Regions from separate parts of the Paenibacillus sp. 01T431 genome, predicted to be linked through region 3. Evidence: riboswitches for the same ligand, from Rfam matches in the RefSeq annotation. Region 3 holds a riboswitch; each other region holds the start of a gene.
The links. A riboswitch is a leader RNA that binds a small molecule or an ion and turns the genes downstream of it on or off. The one in region 3 is predicted to bind ZMP and ZTP.
Positions count from the first base shown of each region.

Region 1 (6,430 bases), on a different contig from region 3:
TCTGTGCCTCAGTATGAGGACAGCATCGTAAAAAAGTATATTGGCGAAGCGGCAGCGAACTATTTATACGATACGGTAAAAGATGGCGATATCATTGCGACAACGTGGGGAACGACGCTCTTTCAAATGGCTTCTCAGCTTAAGGATAAGCCGGTTCGCGACGTAAAGGTCGTGCAGCTCAACGGCGGGGTTAGCCATTCGGAAACCAATACATACGCTTATGAAATTGTTCATTTATTCGGCAAGGCTTTCCATACGATACCTTACTTTATTCCGCTGCCGGCGCTTGTTGACCATGAGGTTGTGAAGCGGACGATTGAATCGGATCGCCATATCCGCAATATTTTGGAGCTAGGGAAGCTTTCTAATATTGCCGTTGTAACCGTAGGAGCACCTACGGATGATTCTGTATTAATTAGAGCCAATTATTTCACAGATTCAGATCTGGAAATTATTCGCGAGAAAGCAGCTGGCGATATATGCTCACGCTATATCGATATTACAGGCAATATTTGTTCAACACTCATGAACCAGCGCACGATTGGAATCAGTCTCGATGAACTGAAACGCAAGGACCAGTCGATACTTGTGGCAGGCGGAGCGAAGAAGGTAGATGGCATTTATGGCGCGCTGCGCGGCGGCTACACGAATGTACTCATTACCGATCAGTTTACAGCGAGGTATTTATTAGAACGGGATGTGTAGACATCCCATAGAACAAACGAGGGGATCTTAGCTGCAAAGCGGCAAATAAGATCCCCTCGTTTTTCTTCCTATATCTCTTATTGAAGTGCAAATCGCTCAGCGGAGTCAACCGTATGCTTCAGAAGCGTGGCGATCGTAACAGGACCTACGCCTGCAGGCACAGGGGTGATCGCACTTGCTTTTGCTAGGCATGCCTCGTAGTCAACGTCCCCAATATTCCCTTTGTTGTACCCTGCATCAAGTACTACAGCGCCATCGCGAATCCATTCGCCTTGAATAAAGCTTGGTTTGCCGACTGCAGCAACGACGATATCGGCAAGACGCAATAGCTCCGCTAAATTTTCTGTTTTGGAATGACAGGTTGTTACGGTTGCATTGCGGTTCAGCAGCATCTGAGAAACGGGTTTGCCTAGAATCGGGCTTCGTCCAACGACGACGGCATGTTTGCCTTCGACCTTGATTTCATAGTAATCAAGAATAGCCATAATAGCAGCAGGGGTACATGACGGATACTGGGCATAACCAAATGCATTTTGAGCAAAACCTAACGCGGTTACACCATCAACATCCTTATGGATACTAATCGCTTCAAAGGCAGCACGCTCATCAATTTGATGCGGTACAGGGTGCTGCAAGAGGATGCCGTGAATAAGCGGGTCTTCATTAAGCTGCAAAATAACGTCAATTAAATCATCCGTTGAAATGTTTTTGTTCAAATGAATACGTTTGGAATCAATGCCAAGCCGCTTGCATGCATTGCCCTTCATTCGAACGTAGGTTTCAGACGCAGGGTCATCGCCCACCAGTATCGTCGCTAAGCATGGAATGATTCCCCGCTTGCTAAGAATCTCAACTCTTTCTTTCAGCTGCTCTTTAATCGCATCGGCCACAATGGCTCCATCCAAAATCAGTTTCTCGGTCATCTTCTACCTCAGCCCCTTATAAATAAATGTTAAAAAAACATAAAAAGGCAAGGGGTATGTCCCCTTACCTTTGCCCAGGCGTACGGCTAATGATCTGTGCGCTTCCTCATGGTTGCCCATGTTCCGCCAGTTACGCACAGCTTTTAAATGGTATTTTGATTTTAACAGGTGGAAAGTTCAAAAGCGAGTCATTAACATTATTTTATGATTATTTAGGTGTAGAAACGAGAGGATGGATGCTATAATTACTTTATCAAGAGGGAGCGGGTCGCGCTGCCCTCTTTATTGCAGTTTGCGCAAAATGATGGGAGATTGAGGTGGTAAGTTGTTAAAGCTCACTAGATTTTTGAGGAAATATTGGCTGAGCGCTGTGCTGGCACCGCTGTTTATGCTGCTAGAGGTGGTCATGGATTTGCTGCAGCCGCGATTCATGGCGAGCATTGTGAATGAGGGCATTATAGCAGGTGATCTCACAGCAATCGCGAGCACCGCGCCCAAAATGCTGATCGCCGCATTGATCGGACTAATCGCAGGTGTCGGCTGCACGGTGTTCTCGACGATAGCATCGCAAAACTTTGGGGCTGATCTGAGGCAGGAGCTGTTTCAAAAAATACAGTCGCTGTCGCTTCGATCGCTTGACCGTTTTGGTTCAGGCTCCATCGTGACGAGACTGACGGGTGATGTCACACAAATTCAGAACTTAGTATTGCTGCTGCTCCGCGTATTTGCACGCAGTTCATTCATTATTATCGGCAGTCTGATCATGGCTTTTGTCATCAGCCCGCGCCTGTCTATTATTTTGCTCGCAATGATACCCTTATTAGCTCTCTTCCTCATCATTACAACTCGGATTACCGTCCCTTTGTTTTCAATGATGCAGCATCGGCTTGATCAAGTGAATACCGTGATGCAAGAAAACTTGTCTGGTATCCGCGTTGTGAAAGCATTTGTAAGGTCCGATTACGAGGAAGAACGTTTTAATGAAACGAACTCAAATCTACTGCATGCCAGTCTAAAAGCAGCTAAGATCGTTGCGCTTAATACGCCGCTTGTGTCGATCATTCTTAATTTTAGTATTGTAGCTGCATTATGGTATGGCGGAATGCTCTCTGAGCACGGGGCGCTGTCGGTGGGCAGTCTCGCCGCCTTTTTAACTTATATTACACAGCTTCTCTTTTCTACTCTAGGACTTGGAAATCAATTGATTGCAATCTCTCGGGCCAAGGCTTCTGCTGACCGCATTAACGAGATATTGGAGGTTCCGGCAGATAAATGGACAGCTGAACGAAAAGCTAACGAGCAGTCCAAAAAAATTCAAGCTGGCAGAATAACTTTTGACCATGTGAGCTTCTGCTACGAAGGCTCGGAGAAAAACATACTTCACGACATAGATCTGGATATAGAGCCGGGCGAGACGATTGGGATCGTAGGGGTGAACGGCTCAGGAAAATCAACGCTGGTCAGCCTCATTCCAAGGTTTTATGAAGCGACAGAGGGGATGCTTCGCATTGATTCCCATCCGATTAACGAGATCGCTTCTGCGGAGCTGCATAGCCATATCGGAATGGTGCTTCAGCAGGCGCATCTGTTCAGTGGAACCATTCGTGACAATATCAGCTATGGCAAACCGGATGCGAGTCAGGATGAAATAGAGGCAGCAGCCAAGGCGGCTGAGGCTCATGCCTTCATTATGAAGCTGGAGAATGGCTACGACACGCTGCTTGGCCAGCGCGGGGTCAATCTGTCTGGCGGTCAAAAGCAGCGGTTATCCATAGCTCGGACGTTGCTGCTGAAACCCAAAATTGTCATCCTTGATGATTGTACAAGCGCGGTTGATCTGAGAACGGATTTACTCATACGCAAATCGTTGCAAGAGATTATGAAGAGCAGCACTTGTCTTATTATTGGTCAGCGAATTGCATCCGTACAGCAGGCAAATCGGATTATTGTGCTTGAGGATGGTCGAATTACAGCCATTGGCACGCATCAGGAGCTTCTTGAACAAAGCAAGCTATACCAGAAAATGGCCTTTTCCCAGCAAGGAGCTTGATAGATGAATCATACGCTAACGACATTAAGAAGAATTGGAACTTATTTGCTTCATGGCCGCGCTAGACTGCTGGCGGTTATTGCACTAACGATAGTTGCCGCAGGACTTACGCTCGCTGGTCCTTATTTTTTGGGCAAAGCTTTGGATGATTATATTATTGCGAAGCGATATGATGGGCTGCTTTCTATTTGTTTGCTTATGTTTGGCCTATACGCGGCTGGCAGCTTAGTCAGCTGGCTTCAAGCCCTATATTTAGCTGATGTATCGCAGCGGACCGTATGGAGTCTTCGCAAGGAATTGTTTAATCATTTGCAAAAGCTGCCTATTCCGTTTTTTGCGAGTAAAAACCACGGTGAACTCATGAGTCGTACGACGAATGACATCGACAATGTTACGAATACGCTGAACCAAAGCTTGATTCAGATCATCTCAAGCGTCATCATGCTCATAGGTTCGTTCGCGATGATGCTTTTCTTAAATGTGTGGCTAACGCTTGTAGCACTCATTGTTATTCCGGTCATTGTTTTGGTAACGAAACGAATTGCGAAGGCAACACAGCGTCAGTTCAAAGGACAGCAGCAGGAGCTTGGCGGGCTTAACGGCTTTATCGAGGAGACGGTATCGGGACAGAAGGTCGTAGCCCTGTTTCATCAAGAGGAGCGAATGGCTGAGCAGTTCAGCGCCGCTAATGCCAAGTTGAAGAAAGTCGGAACCAAAGCCCAAATTTATTCGGGTACGATGGGCCCGTTCATGAACATGTTTGGTCATATCAGCTATTTGATCATTGCAGGTGTCGGCGGCTGGCTGGCGATTCACGGCCACGCAACAGTGGGCGTCATCATAAGCTTTCTCGGTTATTCAAAGCAATTCTCCGGCCCTTTGAATGAGGTCGCCAATCAATACAATATGATTCAGTCGGGGGTAGCAGGCGCGGAGCGGGTATTTGAGATGATGGATATTCCATCAGAATATGAAGAACCCGAGTCCGTGAAAGAGATGGAATCGATTGGCGGCAAGGTAGAGTTTCGCGATGTGCGGTTTGAATATAACGACGGAACCGCAGCGCTTAATAACATCTCCTTTATTGCTAAGCCGGGAGAGACCGTTGCGCTAGTGGGTCCAACTGGAGCGGGCAAGACTACGATCATTAATCTGATTGGGCGTTTCTATGAGATCAAGGACGGTCAAATACTGATTGATGACGAAGACATTTGCACGATAGACAAAAACAGCTTGCGTAAACAGCTTGGAATCGTGCTCCAGGATGCCCATTTGTTCTCGGGTACCATTCGTGAGAATATCCGCTATGGCAAGCTGGATGCTACCGATGAAGAGGTGGAGGAGGCGGCTGCCCAAGCGAATGCGAATAGCTTCATCACGAAGCTTCCGCTAGGCTATGAGACCGAATTGACAGCGGAAGGCGGGAACATAAGCCACGGGCAGCGCCAGCTTATCACGATTGCTCGGGCCATTCTTGGAGATCCTGCGCTGCTTATACTCGATGAAGCAACGAGCAGTGTAGATACGCTGGCTGAGCTCCAAATTCAAGAAGCGATGAAGAAGCTGCTTAGCGGCAGAACGAGCTTCGTTATTGCGCACCGACTCAGTACCATTCGAAATGCGGATACCATTCTATTTATTAAAGATGGTGAAATTGCGGAGCGCGGTACACATGATGAGCTGCTTGCGAAAAAAGGGTTGTATGATCAACTGCATGGCAGTCAATTTTTACAACAAGTATAGACGTACTGTCTCATAAAGGTCATATGAATGTGGTACAATGAGACGAGCGATACAATTAGGAGATGACTAACGATGACAGAACAACTGAACGAGCAAGAACTTTTGCAGTATATAGCAAACGAAACAAACGCGGATGAGAAGCTGATTAAGCTTGTATTAAAGCATGAGCAAGCGTTCATCGGCAGCGCGAAGGAAGATAAAAATGGCGAGGTAGATATTGACGGCGACGAGCTCGTAGATTATGTACTGAGCCGTCCTGATGTAAAGTCCAACGAGCTGGTCGTGGAATCAATCTTGGACGCAGAAATGGATTATTTGATGGACAAAGGCCTTGCAGGTTACGTAGACTAATTTGTGAGCATAAATGTAAGTCTATGAAGGACTGCTTCCAAGCGCATGTTGGCTGAAGCAGTTCTTCTTGTGTTGGAAAGTTTATGATATTTTTGTAAACACTAGCTGAAAATAGATGTTTTGCACGGTTATTGCGACGGAATAAGGACAGGATAGTACAGCATATGTTCTAAACGAGGTACATGCGTTTTTGAAAAAAATGCTTTTTTATGCTAAAGTTATAGGATGAAATCGGGAAAACGGAGGATGGGCAGTTGGCAAAAACGCATAAGGGGTTATCATCTTTAGAAATTTTTAAGCGGTTTATTTTTATCTCGATTGGTTCGATTTTAATGGGCGTCGCACTCGAATTGTTTCTCGTTCCGAATAATGTAATCGATGGCGGCATTGCCGGTATATCGATTATGTTGGCGCACCTCACATCGCTTCCACTCGGCGTGTTCTTGTTCGCAGTGAACGTACCGTTCCTAATTCTTGGATACAAACAAATTGGGAAAACGTTTGCGATCTCAACCCTTTATGGCATTATCGTCATGTCGATCACGACATCATTGCTCCATCACGTTGAAGCATTTACAGAAGAAAAGCTGCTTGCTGTTTTGTTCGGTGGTCTTATTCTCGGTGCAGGAGTTGGTCTTGCGATACGTTTCGGCGGCTC
Region 1 covers NZ_JBFTPT010000001.1:315,308-321,737, forward strand. Annotated here, with positions in the region: gene AC1DM9_RS01390 (sugar-binding transcriptional regulator) at 1-705, shown strand, start outside; gene AC1DM9_RS01395 (bifunctional 5,10-methylenetetrahydrofolate dehydrogenase/5,10-methenyltetrahydrofolate cyclohydrolase) at 783-1,628, opposite strand; ZMP/ZTP riboswitch at 1,694-1,772, opposite strand; gene AC1DM9_RS01400 (ABC transporter ATP-binding protein) at 1,954-3,678, shown strand; gene AC1DM9_RS01405 (ABC transporter ATP-binding protein) at 3,682-5,421, shown strand; gene AC1DM9_RS01410 (hypothetical protein) at 5,494-5,772, shown strand; gene AC1DM9_RS01415 (YitT family protein) at 6,027-6,430, shown strand, end outside.
Region 1: it holds a riboswitch for ZMP and ZTP, as region 3 does, so the genes downstream of both, AC1DM9_RS01395 (bifunctional 5,10-methylenetetrahydrofolate dehydrogenase/5,10-methenyltetrahydrofolate cyclohydrolase) here and rpiB (ribose 5-phosphate isomerase B) in region 3, are expected to answer to the same signal.

Region 2 (6,430 bases), on a different contig from region 3:
TCTTTAGCAGGCAAAATAGGCACTGCCAAATCAACCAGCTACACAGCCACAAAGCATGCTGTGCTTGGCTTTACTAATGCGCTTCGCATGGAGCTTCGGGAGCAGGGAATTCAGGTATCAGCGGTTAATCCAGGTCCAATTGATACGCCTTTTTTCTCGCTGGCTGATCCTTCCGGCTCTTACGTTAAAAATGTCAATTGGTTTATGATGAAGCCAGAATATGTAGTCAAAAAAATCATTCGTTTAATCGAGCGGAGAAAAGCCGAGCTTGACCTGCCGAAAACCGCAGCTTTTGGTATTAAACTATATCAATTGCTGCCGCGAACCATTGATCGGCTATTCGGCGGTATGTTAAATCGAAAATAAAGGTTTAAATGAGAGAGGATTAAAAATGAGTAAGCACACATGGTATGAAATAGGAATTAATGAACTGCTGTCGGATAAGCTCACAGCAAATGGAATTATTGAACCAACCGATGTACAGGCAAATACGATTCCAATACTGCTTGGAGGAAGCGACGTTTCAGCGAGGTCGCAGACGGGCACAGGTAAAACGCTTGCGTATTTGTTGCCGCTTCTTCAGAAGCTGAATTCGCATTCAAGCGCGATTCAAGCGATTATTTTGGCTCCAACACAGGAGCTTGCGATGCAAATTGTTCGTGTAGCAGAAGTGTACGCGGAGCCGCTGAACATTCGCGTACAGCAATTGATTGGCGGAGCTGCATTAAAGCGGCAGGTAGAGAAATTGAAGCTGCGCCCGCAGCTGGTTATTGGAACACCAGGGCGAATTCACGAATTGCTTAAGCTGCGCAAGCTCAAGCTGAATGATGTGAAAAATGTTGTAGTTGATGAAGCGGATCAAGTATTTCAGCTCGGCTCGACAAAAGAGGTAGAGATCATTTTGCATAGTGTCGGTAAAGAGCACCAAATTGCTTTTTTCTCCGCGACATATCCGGATCAAATGGCTCGTTTTGAAGGACGCTGGATGAAAAACCCGGAACGCATTCAGGTTACGCCGGAGCATACCGTATCACAAACGATCGATAATTACTTTATCGTTAGCGACAAGCGTGATAAAACCGATACGGTAAGAAGACTTGTTCGCTTGCTGAACCCAACCTCTGCGCTGCTTTTCCTAAATGATACCGACAACATTTCCAACTGGGAATCGAAGCTAAGCTATGAAGGCTTTACTGTTGAGGCTTTGTATGGGGATGCGGATAAACAGCGCCGTGCAGCAACATTGACACGTTTTCGCGAGGGTCGCTGCCAACTGCTGCTAGCTACGGATGTTGCGGCTAGAGGCCTTGATATTGAAGGTCTGCCGCTCGTCATTCAGCTTGATCCTGCATCGGATGCGGATCATTATGTGCATCGTGCAGGACGAACGGGCCGTATGGGACGTCCTGGTACAGTCGTTTCCATTGTTACGCCGCAGGAGCTGTTTATTATGGAGAAATTCCGCAAGCAGCTGGGCATCGAATTGACAGAACGGACAATGTTCAGAGGAAAGCTTCTTAGCGAGGAAGAGCTGCGAGAAGCAACAAAACCGTTTGCGGCTCGCCATGAAGCGAAGCTTGCAGATCGCTCAGAAGCGTTGCAAACGAAGCGAGCTGCAGAGAATAAAAGTGCAGCTGCTGCTCCGAAACAAACGAAGCTTGTAGAGACGAAAGCAGTAACTGCTCCGCCGAAACCAAAGCCAGCAGCGAAGCCTGCTCCTAAGAAAGTGGAGCGAAAGCGCGAAGGCAAAAACAAAGGTGCTCCTAAGTGGTTGAAAGCTAAACGCGAGGCCGATAAGGAACAATCATAAAAATTTATTTTGAAAGCCACCCTCTTAAATCGATCTGCCTCTCCCGAAACGTATGGGCGAAGGTAAAAAATGCGGCAAAACCCGCAATCGAAAAAGGAGTGTGGCTTTCTTGATGAAACAAACCATGTGGAAAAAGACAGCAATTTCTTCGCTTGCGCTGCTAATGCTTGCAGGCGGTGCGACGTCAGCTTTTGCAGATGGCGGTAAAGGCAAAGGGCATGATGGCGATCGTAATGATGATAAAGGCCGTCATGAGGACAAGGATGACAAGTATGACAAGGACGATAAACATAAAGTAACATGGCAATTTCAAGATGAGGACGATCTGAAGTGGGCTATGGAATACATTATGCGGTTAGCGTCGAAGGGCGTATTTACTGGCTATGAGGATGGTACATTTAAGCCTAATCAGAAAATCAACCGTATTGAAACGTTGACTGCTGCTGTCAGATTGATGGGTCTTCGCTCACAAGCGGAATCAGCAGATAAAATGAAAACGGACTTGCAATTTAATGACGGGGATAAAATCGCAAAAAAATACCCTTGGGCTGTTGGTTACGTTGCAGTAGCGCTGGAGAACGATCTATTCTCTGAGACTGAATCGGAAGTGAAACCGGAAGCAAACGCGACAAGACTATGGTCTACGATTCTTCTCGTAAAAGCGCTTAAACTGGAAGACGAAGCGAAGGCGCTCAATAATACGAAGCTTGACTTTAAGGATGCAAAAGAGATCCCTGCTGGATCTGTAGGTTATGTTGCTCTTGCTTTGAAGAAAGGCATTATTACCGGCTACAATGATAAGAATGGAAAAACGTTCCGTCCTAATCAACCAGTAACCCGTGCAGAGCTGGCAGCGCTTCTCGATCGTACAGATACGGAAATGCCTAATCATGATGCACAAGCCATTTTAGGCAAGCTAAAAGCAGCTCCTGCTGATGGCAAGTTGACGGTTGTTAAAGGAGATAACACGGAGGTTTCACTAGCATTAGACTCGAATGTGTTTATTTTCCGAGATGATAAAAAATCGCCAGTGAGCTCACTCCGAGCAGGTGATGAGGTACTCGTTCGTACGTATCTTAATCGTATCGTATTTATTGAAGTAACGAAGTCGGCTCCTGTTAGTACAGCTTTCTCGGAGAACGGAATTATTAATACATTAACGTTCAACAATCAGGCGAAATTGACGACGGTTTCTCTCATTACTCGATATGAAAACTCACAGGCAGTTGTCACAACATTCAGCATTGATCCAAGTGTAGTCATCACAGGTGACTCCTCGCAGCTGAAGGCTGGTCAATATGTACAAGTAAAAGGCGACAATGGTACAGTTAAATCAATTGAAGTGAAATAAGGTTTATATAAGTGAAGGGCTGTCCTGAAAGTAGATTTTTCTACTTTTGGAACAGCCCTTTTTTCATTGCTCAACAATCAAAAATATAGCTTGCGAATCCAGCAGCGCTTAGTTTTCTGCATAATAAGCACGATACAGTTCGTTAGAAAATATACGCGTTAACTTTCATAGTTAGTCTGTAATAGAGCTTGATTTCAATTGCGATATCGAACTATAATAAATGTAAATTTTAGGTGGGTGCAACTGGCGTAAACGTGGATGACCACGAGGGAGCACCTATTTCATATGTCGTGCGCCTGGGCAAAGTATTTGATCAATGATCAAATGCTTTTTTTATTTTCAGATAAAATAAAAAGGTTGAGGTGAGTATGTTGCAGTCCTATGAAGATCAGTTATTTAATAATCCGTATCCTGGTAGAACGATAATCATGGGGATGAGCCCGTCAGGAAAACATTTTGCTCAAGTGTATTGGATAATGGGCAGAAGCGTGAACAGTCGCAACCGAATCTTTGAGCGTAAGGAGCAGTTTGTAAAAAATAGAGCATATGATGCGGCAAAAATGGAAGACCCTTCATTGATTATTTATAATCCGATAAAGAGTATTAATGGGATGGACATCATTTCCAATGGAGATCAGACGGAAACCATCTATGAAGCTTATGGCAAAAAAGAAACGTTTGAAGATGCATTAAAAAGCAGAAAGTTTGAACCGGATGCTCCCCATTATACACCGCGTATTTCCGGTATTATTGATACTGAATCAGCTGTGTACAGCTTGTCCATTTTGAAAACAAGGCAAAACGATCCGTCATTTTGCATCCGTCATTTCTTTCATTACGACTCTTTTACAAAAGGGATAGGTCATTGCATTCACACTTATAAAGGTGAAGAAAATGGTATTTTGAGATCTTTTGAAGGTGAACCGCTGGAGGTTCCTTTATTTGATTCAATGGATGAAACGGCTCGATTTTACTGGAGCAGCATAAACGCAGATCATAAAATTTCATTGCTTGTGAAGTTTATTCATACCGATGATCGTAAGGTGGAATTTAAAATAATAAATAAAAATCAGACGTTTTAGTGTCTATATAATTAATTCCGACAAAAACGATGGGAAAAATTTAAATAATCGTTGACAGGGTCGTTTCTGAGGAATAATATAGGAATATATTCAAAGTGAGTTGAAAAACCATTTTGTAGGATGACAAAAGAAGATAATCTACTGGACCACCAGAGATTCAATAGGAGCGCAGTTCTGCGCCTTGTTGGGTCTCCTTTTTTTATCCAAAAAAACAAAAAAGCTCAAAGAGCGAAGCGAAAGGGATGTTTACAATCATGAAAAAACTAACACTAACATTAATTTCTGCAACAGTAGCCTTCTCAGCCCTAACCTATGTTGTCGTATCTGCCAAACAGGCGCAAGGTGCGCCTGCGGTGAAGGACAACGCTGCAATTGTTACCGAAGCAAAGGAAGAGAATCAATCCAAAATCATTACCGTTTCTGACACAGAGAAAAAATCAGAAGTAAACACAGCTGCAGCAGAAGGCGAAAAACAACCGCAAACAAAAACGGCGGACACGATAGAGGCAAATAAACCTGAAGCAGAAAAAGCAGATGCGAAACAAGAAGATAAATCCAAAGTTACTCTTGCTGTAGATAAGAAGGAAGAGGCGCCTGCAGCTAAAGCGGCAGCAGCAAAGGAAGAGCCTGCGGCTAAAGCAAATACATCGGTTGAAAAAACAGCAACACAGCCGAAAGAAGCTGCCCAGCCTAAAGCAGCAACGACAGTGAAAGAAGAAAGCCAGCCTAAAGCTGCAGCCGTTGTGAAAGAAGAGCCAAAAGCAGCAGCACCTGCTGCGAAAGAAGAAACACAATCGAAACCAGCGGAGCCAGCTGCGAAAGAAGAAAAGAAACCATCTAAATCGGTCTCATTTGTGAAAAAAGATACGGTACAGCCGAAAGCACCATCATCCTCAGAGGCTCCTGCTTCATCCTCTTCATCATCATCATCGTCTTCCGAAGGTCAACAGCCAGCACCATCGACGACGGAAGAAGAAATCTGCTAGAAACAAGAAATACGTATTCATGAGTTATGAAATGGGGGTGGTCATAAGAGGCAGATCAGCCTCTTATGACCGGCTCCCTGCACGAGATCTTGAAGCGACTAGTGGAGAATACATATTTCACACTTGGCACATCGACAAAATTTGATGAAAACGAGGAATGAACATGAAATTACAATTTAATACATCCAAAAGATGGTTAGCTCTTATATTGGCTGCGTTATTAATTTTGCCGGCTGCCAATATCGTTAATGCCAATCCAGCTTCGGAAACTCTAGTAAATAGCGGCGCCAGCCATTATAACTATTTTAATAATGTGTATGATCATTTGGATGATGAGAACCATATTCTTCAAACGGTAACGTATGAAGATATTATTAATCTCTTTGACAGCGAAGGCACGTATGTGGTGTTGTTTGGCGGAGCTTGGAGCGATAAAACACAAGCGAATATCGGCTTTATTAATCAGGTGGCGAAGCAATACGGCGTAAAAACCATCTATAACTTTGATACGAGGTTAGATGGCAAATCACTAGAGATTGCTGAAACGCAAACGAAAGAAATCAAAGTCGGCAACAACACTTTTGATTTTGCAGAAGCGTATGTCGAGCTGGTCAAAAAATATTTAACGAACCTCGATGAAGTACTTCCAGCAGGAGATATCGTTAGCTATACGAAAAAAGACAGCAAGGGCACAGTAATTTCAGAAGGCTCAGCGAAAAAAATTGAAGCACCATTCTTGTTTGTGTATAACAAAAAGAAAATTGTTTCCTCTTTGGCATCAACGAATGTATGGAACGATTATTTAACAGATGGTGTTTTGGACACGGGCAAAGTAGATGCTTACAAAGCAAAAGTGAGTCAAGTATTTGAAGGAATCACTTCATTTGATACGATTAACCGTTCGAATTCTATCAAAGCAGCTTTCAATAGAAACGGATCAATCATCAACAAAAAAGAAACGGTTATTTTTGACGAATCGGATGGCGATCTCGTATTTGAACATGTAACCTATCACCAATTGACGAAGATTCTCGAGAGCGAAGGGAATTATACGATCTTGTTCGGCGGCTCTTGGTGCCCGAATACACAAGCAGCCATTAAGTTTATTAACGAATATGCGAAAAAAAATAACATTGATAAAGTTTATTTTTGGGACACCAAGCTGGATTCGGGAATTTCGATCCTGGATCTTAATAAAGAC
Region 2 covers NZ_JBFTPT010000013.1:55,103-61,532, forward strand. Annotated here, with positions in the region: gene AC1DM9_RS22780 (SDR family NAD(P)-dependent oxidoreductase) at 1-366, shown strand, start outside; gene AC1DM9_RS22785 (DEAD/DEAH box helicase) at 392-1,810, shown strand; gene AC1DM9_RS22790 (S-layer homology domain-containing protein) at 1,923-3,161, shown strand; ZMP/ZTP riboswitch at 3,391-3,470, shown strand; gene AC1DM9_RS22795 (IMP cyclohydrolase) at 3,530-4,243, shown strand; gene AC1DM9_RS22800 (hypothetical protein) at 4,498-5,229, shown strand; gene AC1DM9_RS22805 (S-layer homology domain-containing protein) at 5,393-6,430, shown strand, end outside.
Region 2: it holds a riboswitch for ZMP and ZTP, as region 3 does, so the genes downstream of both, AC1DM9_RS22795 (IMP cyclohydrolase) here and rpiB (ribose 5-phosphate isomerase B) in region 3, are expected to answer to the same signal.

Region 3 (6,430 bases):
AATCTTTTTGGGGCTTGCTCGTGCTTTCGCTTAGCGTCAGTATCGACTCGTTCTCAGTAGGCATTACGCTTGGGATGTTCGCTGCAAACATGTTGATGACGGTTTTACTTATCGGTCTGCTCGGCGGGCTGATGTCGATATGTGGTTTAATGCTGGGGCGTAAAGTCAGCGGTCAGCTTGGCGAATATGGCGAGGCCATAGGCGGAGGAATTTTGTTCGTGTTCGGCATCTTGTTTATCTTTTAGAATATAAGTAAGAAAGCAGAACAATATTGCAGTCTTATTTTAAATTTCAAGTCAAAGCTGCTTTAGCATCTAAGGAACGCTGCAGGTGTTTTCGCTTAATCGTTGAACAGCTTGGAATAACGTGCAAAAAGGAGTTGGCAGTGTGAAACGTATTTTATTTGTATGTACAGGCAATACATGCCGCTCACCGATGGCAGAGGCTATGCTTCGCCGAATGGCTGCTCTGAGAGGGATCACCGTAGCCGTTCGCTCCGCAGGCATATCTACTATTGATGGACTGCCTGTGTCAGCTCATGCTGTGGAGACTCTTAGGCAGCGGGACATCGAGCATAAGAGCACGTCGCTGGCGCTGACGAGCGAGGCGGTTGGTTGGGCTGATATTATTTTGACAATGACGGTCAATCATAAGCGCGGTTTGCTGCAATGGCATCCCGAAGCGGTCGACAAAATCTATACGTTAAAGGAATATGCAAATCAAGACGCTCAAGTGCTCGCGGATATTGAGGAGCTGGAGCAGCTCTATACAGAGCTTCATATGAAGCAGGCGCTTGGCCAACAGCTGACGACTGGCGAGAGAAGACGATTGCTTGAGCTGGAGCGTCGCATACCGAGCTTTGACATCGTTGATCCTTTTGGAGGCTCGCTTGCTATATACAGCAGCAGTGCTAATGAAATAGAGGACGCGCTCGTCAAGCTGCTGGACAAGCTTGCCAAAAGATAAGTATTTAGGGTTGCAGAAGCCATTTTTGCTTCCATTCGATTGATTTTTGCAACTGTATAAGATATAATAAAATGACAATATACGGTTTCCGATGTAACTGGCGACGGAAGTGGGTAACCACGGTGGAGCATCGGAATATACGGCCGGTCGCCTGGGCAAAGAGCAGCATGCTAATAAGCATGTCTTGCTCTTTTTTCGTCTTTTTGGGCAAAAATAGGTATACTAGCACTGTGATGTTTCATTTCTAAGGAGGTCTTTTGCGTTGAAAATTGCTATTGGTGCTGACCATGCAGGTTATCGTTTGAAGGATGAAGTTGTACCGTTTCTTCAATCGCTTGGTCATGAAATTGAAGATCTTGGTTGCAACTGTGACCAATCCGTCGATTATCCGGACTATGCATTGCCCGTATGCGACCTTGTTACGAGCGGCAAAGCAGAGCGCGGTATACTCATTTGTGGAACAGGTATCGGCATGTCGATTGCGGCTAATAAAGTACGCGGCATCCGCTGTGCGCTTGTGAATGATATGTTATCAGCCAAAGCCACTCGGGAGCATAATGATACTAATGTTTTGGCGCTTGGGGAACGAGTGATCGGTCCTGGAGTGGCACTCGAAATTATTCGCATATGGCTTGAAACGCCGTTCTCAAATGGAGAACGTCATGTCGGTCGTGTTAGTAAAGTGAAACAAATTGAAGAACAGTACAGCAGCCAGTCCTAATTAGGGGGCATTCGCAATGAACGTAGACGAAAACGTACAGCTAGGAAGCATTGCAGAACAGGTTGAGCAAATTGTTCGGGAACTGGCAGCGGCAGGCAAGCTTGGTATGAGTCAGCTGCTAGTAATCGGTGTAAGTACTAGTGAGGTGCTTGGTCATCGCATCGGGACTTCGGGCACCATTGAAACGGCTGCACAAATTTACGCAGGCGTTGAAACGGTTCGCAGCGAAGTTGGCTTTATTCCCGTTTATCAATGCTGTGAGCATCTGAATCGCGCGCTTGTCATTGATCAAGCTTCCGCAGAACGATTGGGGCTTGATATTGTAGGTGCAGTGCCAGTGCCTAAAGCGGGCGGTTCCATGGCAGCCTATGCCTATCGTCAGCTGAAGGAGCCTTGTTTGGTGGAAACGGTGCAGGCGCATGCGGGCATCGATATAGGTGATACGTTTATCGGTATGCATTTGAAGCGGGTGGCTGTTCCCGTTCGTCCGACGATTCGTGAAATTGGCGGAGCGCATGTCACGATGGCTATCACAAGGCCAAAGTTAATAGGCGGCTCCCGAGCAGTATACGAGCTTAGCGAGAATCTAACGGTAGAGCAATCTGCTGGAACTTGCGAATAGTTGATTTATAGCCATAATTTTTTGATTTTCAGCGTCTAAAGGACACCGAAGACGTTTTTGCTTGATAAAGGGTATCTAATTTGAGGAGGAATTTAATCATGGAAAATTTGCGCAAACAAGACCCAGAAGTATTGAAAGCTCTAGGACTAGAACTTACTCGTCAACGTGACAATATCGAGCTTATCGCATCCGAGAACATCGTTAGCGAAGCGGTATTGGAAGCTATGGGAAGCGTTTTGACGAACAAATATGCAGAAGGTTACCCAAGCAAACGTTTCTATGGCGGTTGTGAGCATGTTGACATCGTTGAGGATATTGCCCGCAACCGTGCAAAAGAGCTTTTTGGCGCTGAGCACGCGAACGTGCAACCACACTCCGGCGCACAAGCGAACATGGCTGTTTACCTTGCAGCTTTGCAGCCTGGCGACACTGTGCTTGGTATGAATCTAGCACATGGCGGACATTTGACACACGGCAGCCCTGTTAATGCATCTGGATTGCTTTATAACTTTGTTGCATATGGTGTACAAGAAGATTCCTTCACTATTGATTATGAAGAAGTTCGCAAGCTTGCTTTCAAGCACCGTCCTCGTTTGATCGTTGCAGGCGCTAGTGCATATCCGCGCACAATCGATTTCGAGAAGCTTGGCAAAATTGCTAATGATGTAGGCGCATTGTTTATGGTTGATATGGCTCACATCGCTGGTTTGGTTGCTGCAGGCCTTCACCCGAGCCCAGTGCCTCATGCGCATTTTGTAACAACTACAACGCACAAAACCCTTCGCGGACCTCGCGGCGGTATGATCCTTTGTCGCCAACCTTGGGCTGCTGCGATTGATAAAGCAGTTTTCCCAGGCTCGCAAGGCGGTCCTTTGATGCACATTATCGCTGCTAAAGCAGTAGCTTTCGGCGAGGCGCTTCAACCTGAATTCAAGCAATACGCAACCCAAGTTGTTAAGAACGCTAAAGTTCTTTCGGAAGAGCTTGTTGCAAAAGGCTTTAATATCGTATCTGGCGGAACAGACAATCACTTGATGCTGCTCGACACACGCAATCTGAACATTACAGGAAAAGTAGCAGAACATGTGCTTGATGAAGTAGGCATTACGGTTAACAAAAATGCCATTCCGTTTGATCCAACAAGCCCGTTTGTAACATCCGGTATTCGTATTGGTACACCTGCAGCGACAGCTCGCGGCATGGAAGAGAACGCAATGAAGGTTATTGCTGAGGTTATTGCACTTGTGCTTAACAGCCCTCAAGATCAAGAGGTGCTCTCCAAAGCGCGCGGCATGGTTCGTGATCTTACGGCACAATATCCACTTTACCCTGGTATGACTTACTAATCATAAATATATTATTAATAAAAAAAGACCTATTTGTGCATATGCATGAATAGGTCTTTTTTTGATTATATGCCGTACATAAATAATATATCTAAAAAAAATAATACAGTTAGAAGCTGAGTGGAATAAATGAGCAAACGTCAATGTTGAAATGAAAAAACGTTCATTTTGCACGATCGAAAAATAATAATTAAATATAATGGTCGTTATTATTTATGTTATAGTATAAATACCGAAAAAACACGTTATATATTTGTGGAATATATATGTAATTTAAAATAAAATGGAAATATAAAGGATTTTCAATTTAATCTGTATTTTTAAGTATTAGTGCTATTTTTGTAAATTAATGACTGTAAAAATATTAAACTGAAATATTATTAAAATAATTAACTGAATAAACGCTGTACAGCATTAACGCAACAGAATAATTAATTGAATAAACGCGTTAATGTGTTAAAGAACAGTGTATAAAAGTAATTATAAACAAAAATTTACAGCTTACATATTCTTGATAAATAATTAACATGGTTGTATAGTGAAATTTATTATTATATTTAAACTCATTGTTTAAATGGGGAAAATGTTTAGCATTGCTCAAGAGGATACGTATATTTGCATTGGACAAGCTAGAAGAAGATGCAAACGTTTGTGTACAAAGCGAGTAAGTTGGACGATTTTGCCTTGTTGAACTGAGCAGAAAAAAAACGGGAGGATTACAATGAGAACAAGAAAGTCTGCTTTATCATTTATTGCTGCTTTACTCATTCTTGCTATTGTCGCTGTTGGTTGTACGCCTAAAGAAGAAACAGGCAACAACGGTGCTACGAACGGCGCAACAAACGGCGCTACAAATGGAGGAGCATCCGAAGCGAAAGTTTTCAGAATGAACATTCACTCTGAGCCTTCGACACTTGACCCGGCACTTATGGAAGACAACGTATCAGGTACACTTGCAACTGGTATCTACGAGGGTCTAACTCGTAAAAACGAGAATGGTGAATCCATTCCTGCAACAGCTGAAAGCTGGGTAAAATCAGAAGACGGCAAAACCTACACATTTAAAATCCGCAAAGACGCAAAATGGAGTAACGGCGACCCTGTTACTGCAAATGACTACGAATTCTCTTGGAAGCGCGCGCTTGATCCAGCTGTAGGTTCAACTTACGCGTACCAATTCTACTACATCGTTGGCGCACAAGATTATAACGAAGGCAAAACGACAAACACAGACGCTGTGGGTATCAAAGCTCTTGATGCTCAAACGCTTGAAGTTAAACTCGTTTCACCTACACCATACTTCTTGAGCCTTACATCATTCTATGTTTACAACCCTGTTCATCCTTCTGTGAAGGACAACGAGGCTTGGGCTGCTGATGCTAAAACAATCATCGGTAACGGTCCTTTCAAAATGAGCGAATGGCAGCACAATACTTCCATTAAGCTTGTTCCTAACGAAAACTACTACGATAAAGCACAAGTGAAATTTGCAGGCGTTGACTTCACAATGATCGCTGAATCTGCAACTGAACTTGCTAACTACGAAACAGGCAAACTTGATTACACTGGTAAACCAACTGGTGAAATCCCAGCTGAGCAAATTCCGGTTCTAAAAGAATCTAAAAAAGACGAGATCGTTACTAAAGGTATCGCAAGCTCGTACTACTACCAATTCAACACAGAAGAAGCTCCTTTCAACAACGTAAAAGTACGTAAAGCACTTGCAATGGCGATTGATCGTCAAGCAATCGTTGAGAGCGTAACAATGGCCGGCGAAGTTCCTTCGTTTGGTTTTGTACCACCAGGCATCATCGGTTTGAAAGAAGATTACCGTAACGAAGTGAAAGATGATTTCTTCACTGAAAATGTTGACGAAGCAAAAACATTGCTTGCTGAAGGTCTAGCTGAGCTTAAGCTTGCTAAGTTCCCTAAAGTAACATTGACGTTCAACACAAGCGACGGCCACAAGAAAATTGCTGAAGCAATCGTTGAAATGTGGCGTCAAAACCTTGGTATCGAAGTTGGTATCGAGAACCAAGAGTTTGCTGTTCTATTGAAAAACCGTACTGCAATGAACTATCAAATCGCTCGCGCGGGTTGGGGAGCTGACTACAACGATCCAATGACTTACTTGGATATGTTCGTAACTGGCGGCGGTCAAAATAATACAGGTTTTGCTTCACCTGAATACGACGCTTTGATCAAAAAAGCGAATGCAAGCGGAGATCAAGCTGAACGTATTGCGGCTATGACTGAGGCAGAAAAAATTCTTATGGAATACATGCCGATCATGCCAATTTACTACTACAGCAACGTTTACATGCTTAAACCTGGATTCAAGAACATCTTCTTGGACTACAAAGGGGACATCGACTACACAAGAGGTTTCTACGAAGCGAAATAGTCGTCCTTCCAGCACCTGAAGCTAGGGATATATGCGGGGTGTCCGCATATATCCCTTTCTTGTTGACAGATTCAGGCTTTATCACTTTTTAGCATTACTTCTTGTTTATATTCTGTAAGGAGGTGTCCATTGCGTTGATAAAATATGTATCCAAGAAGTTTCTGTCCATGTTTGTCTCGTTGTTTGTTCTTGCGTCCGCTACGTTCTTTCTTATGAAAATTATCCCGGGCGATCCCTTCATTAGGGAGAAGGCTATTCCCGAGAAAATAAGGGAGCACCTCTTGCAAATGTACGGCCTTGATCAGCCGGTATGGAAACAATACTTGATGTATTTGAACAATTTGCTTCATGGCGACTTAGGGATGTCAATG
Region 3 covers NZ_JBFTPT010000010.1:139,815-146,244, forward strand. Annotated here, with positions in the region: gene AC1DM9_RS19310 (manganese efflux pump MntP) at 1-245, shown strand, start outside; gene AC1DM9_RS19315 (low molecular weight protein arginine phosphatase) at 388-966, shown strand; ZMP/ZTP riboswitch at 1,050-1,130, shown strand; gene rpiB (ribose 5-phosphate isomerase B) at 1,229-1,687, shown strand; gene AC1DM9_RS19325 (TIGR01440 family protein) at 1,704-2,309, shown strand; gene AC1DM9_RS19330 (serine hydroxymethyltransferase) at 2,408-3,655, shown strand; gene AC1DM9_RS19335 (peptide ABC transporter substrate-binding protein) at 4,377-6,059, shown strand; gene AC1DM9_RS19340 (ABC transporter permease) at 6,194-6,430, shown strand, end outside.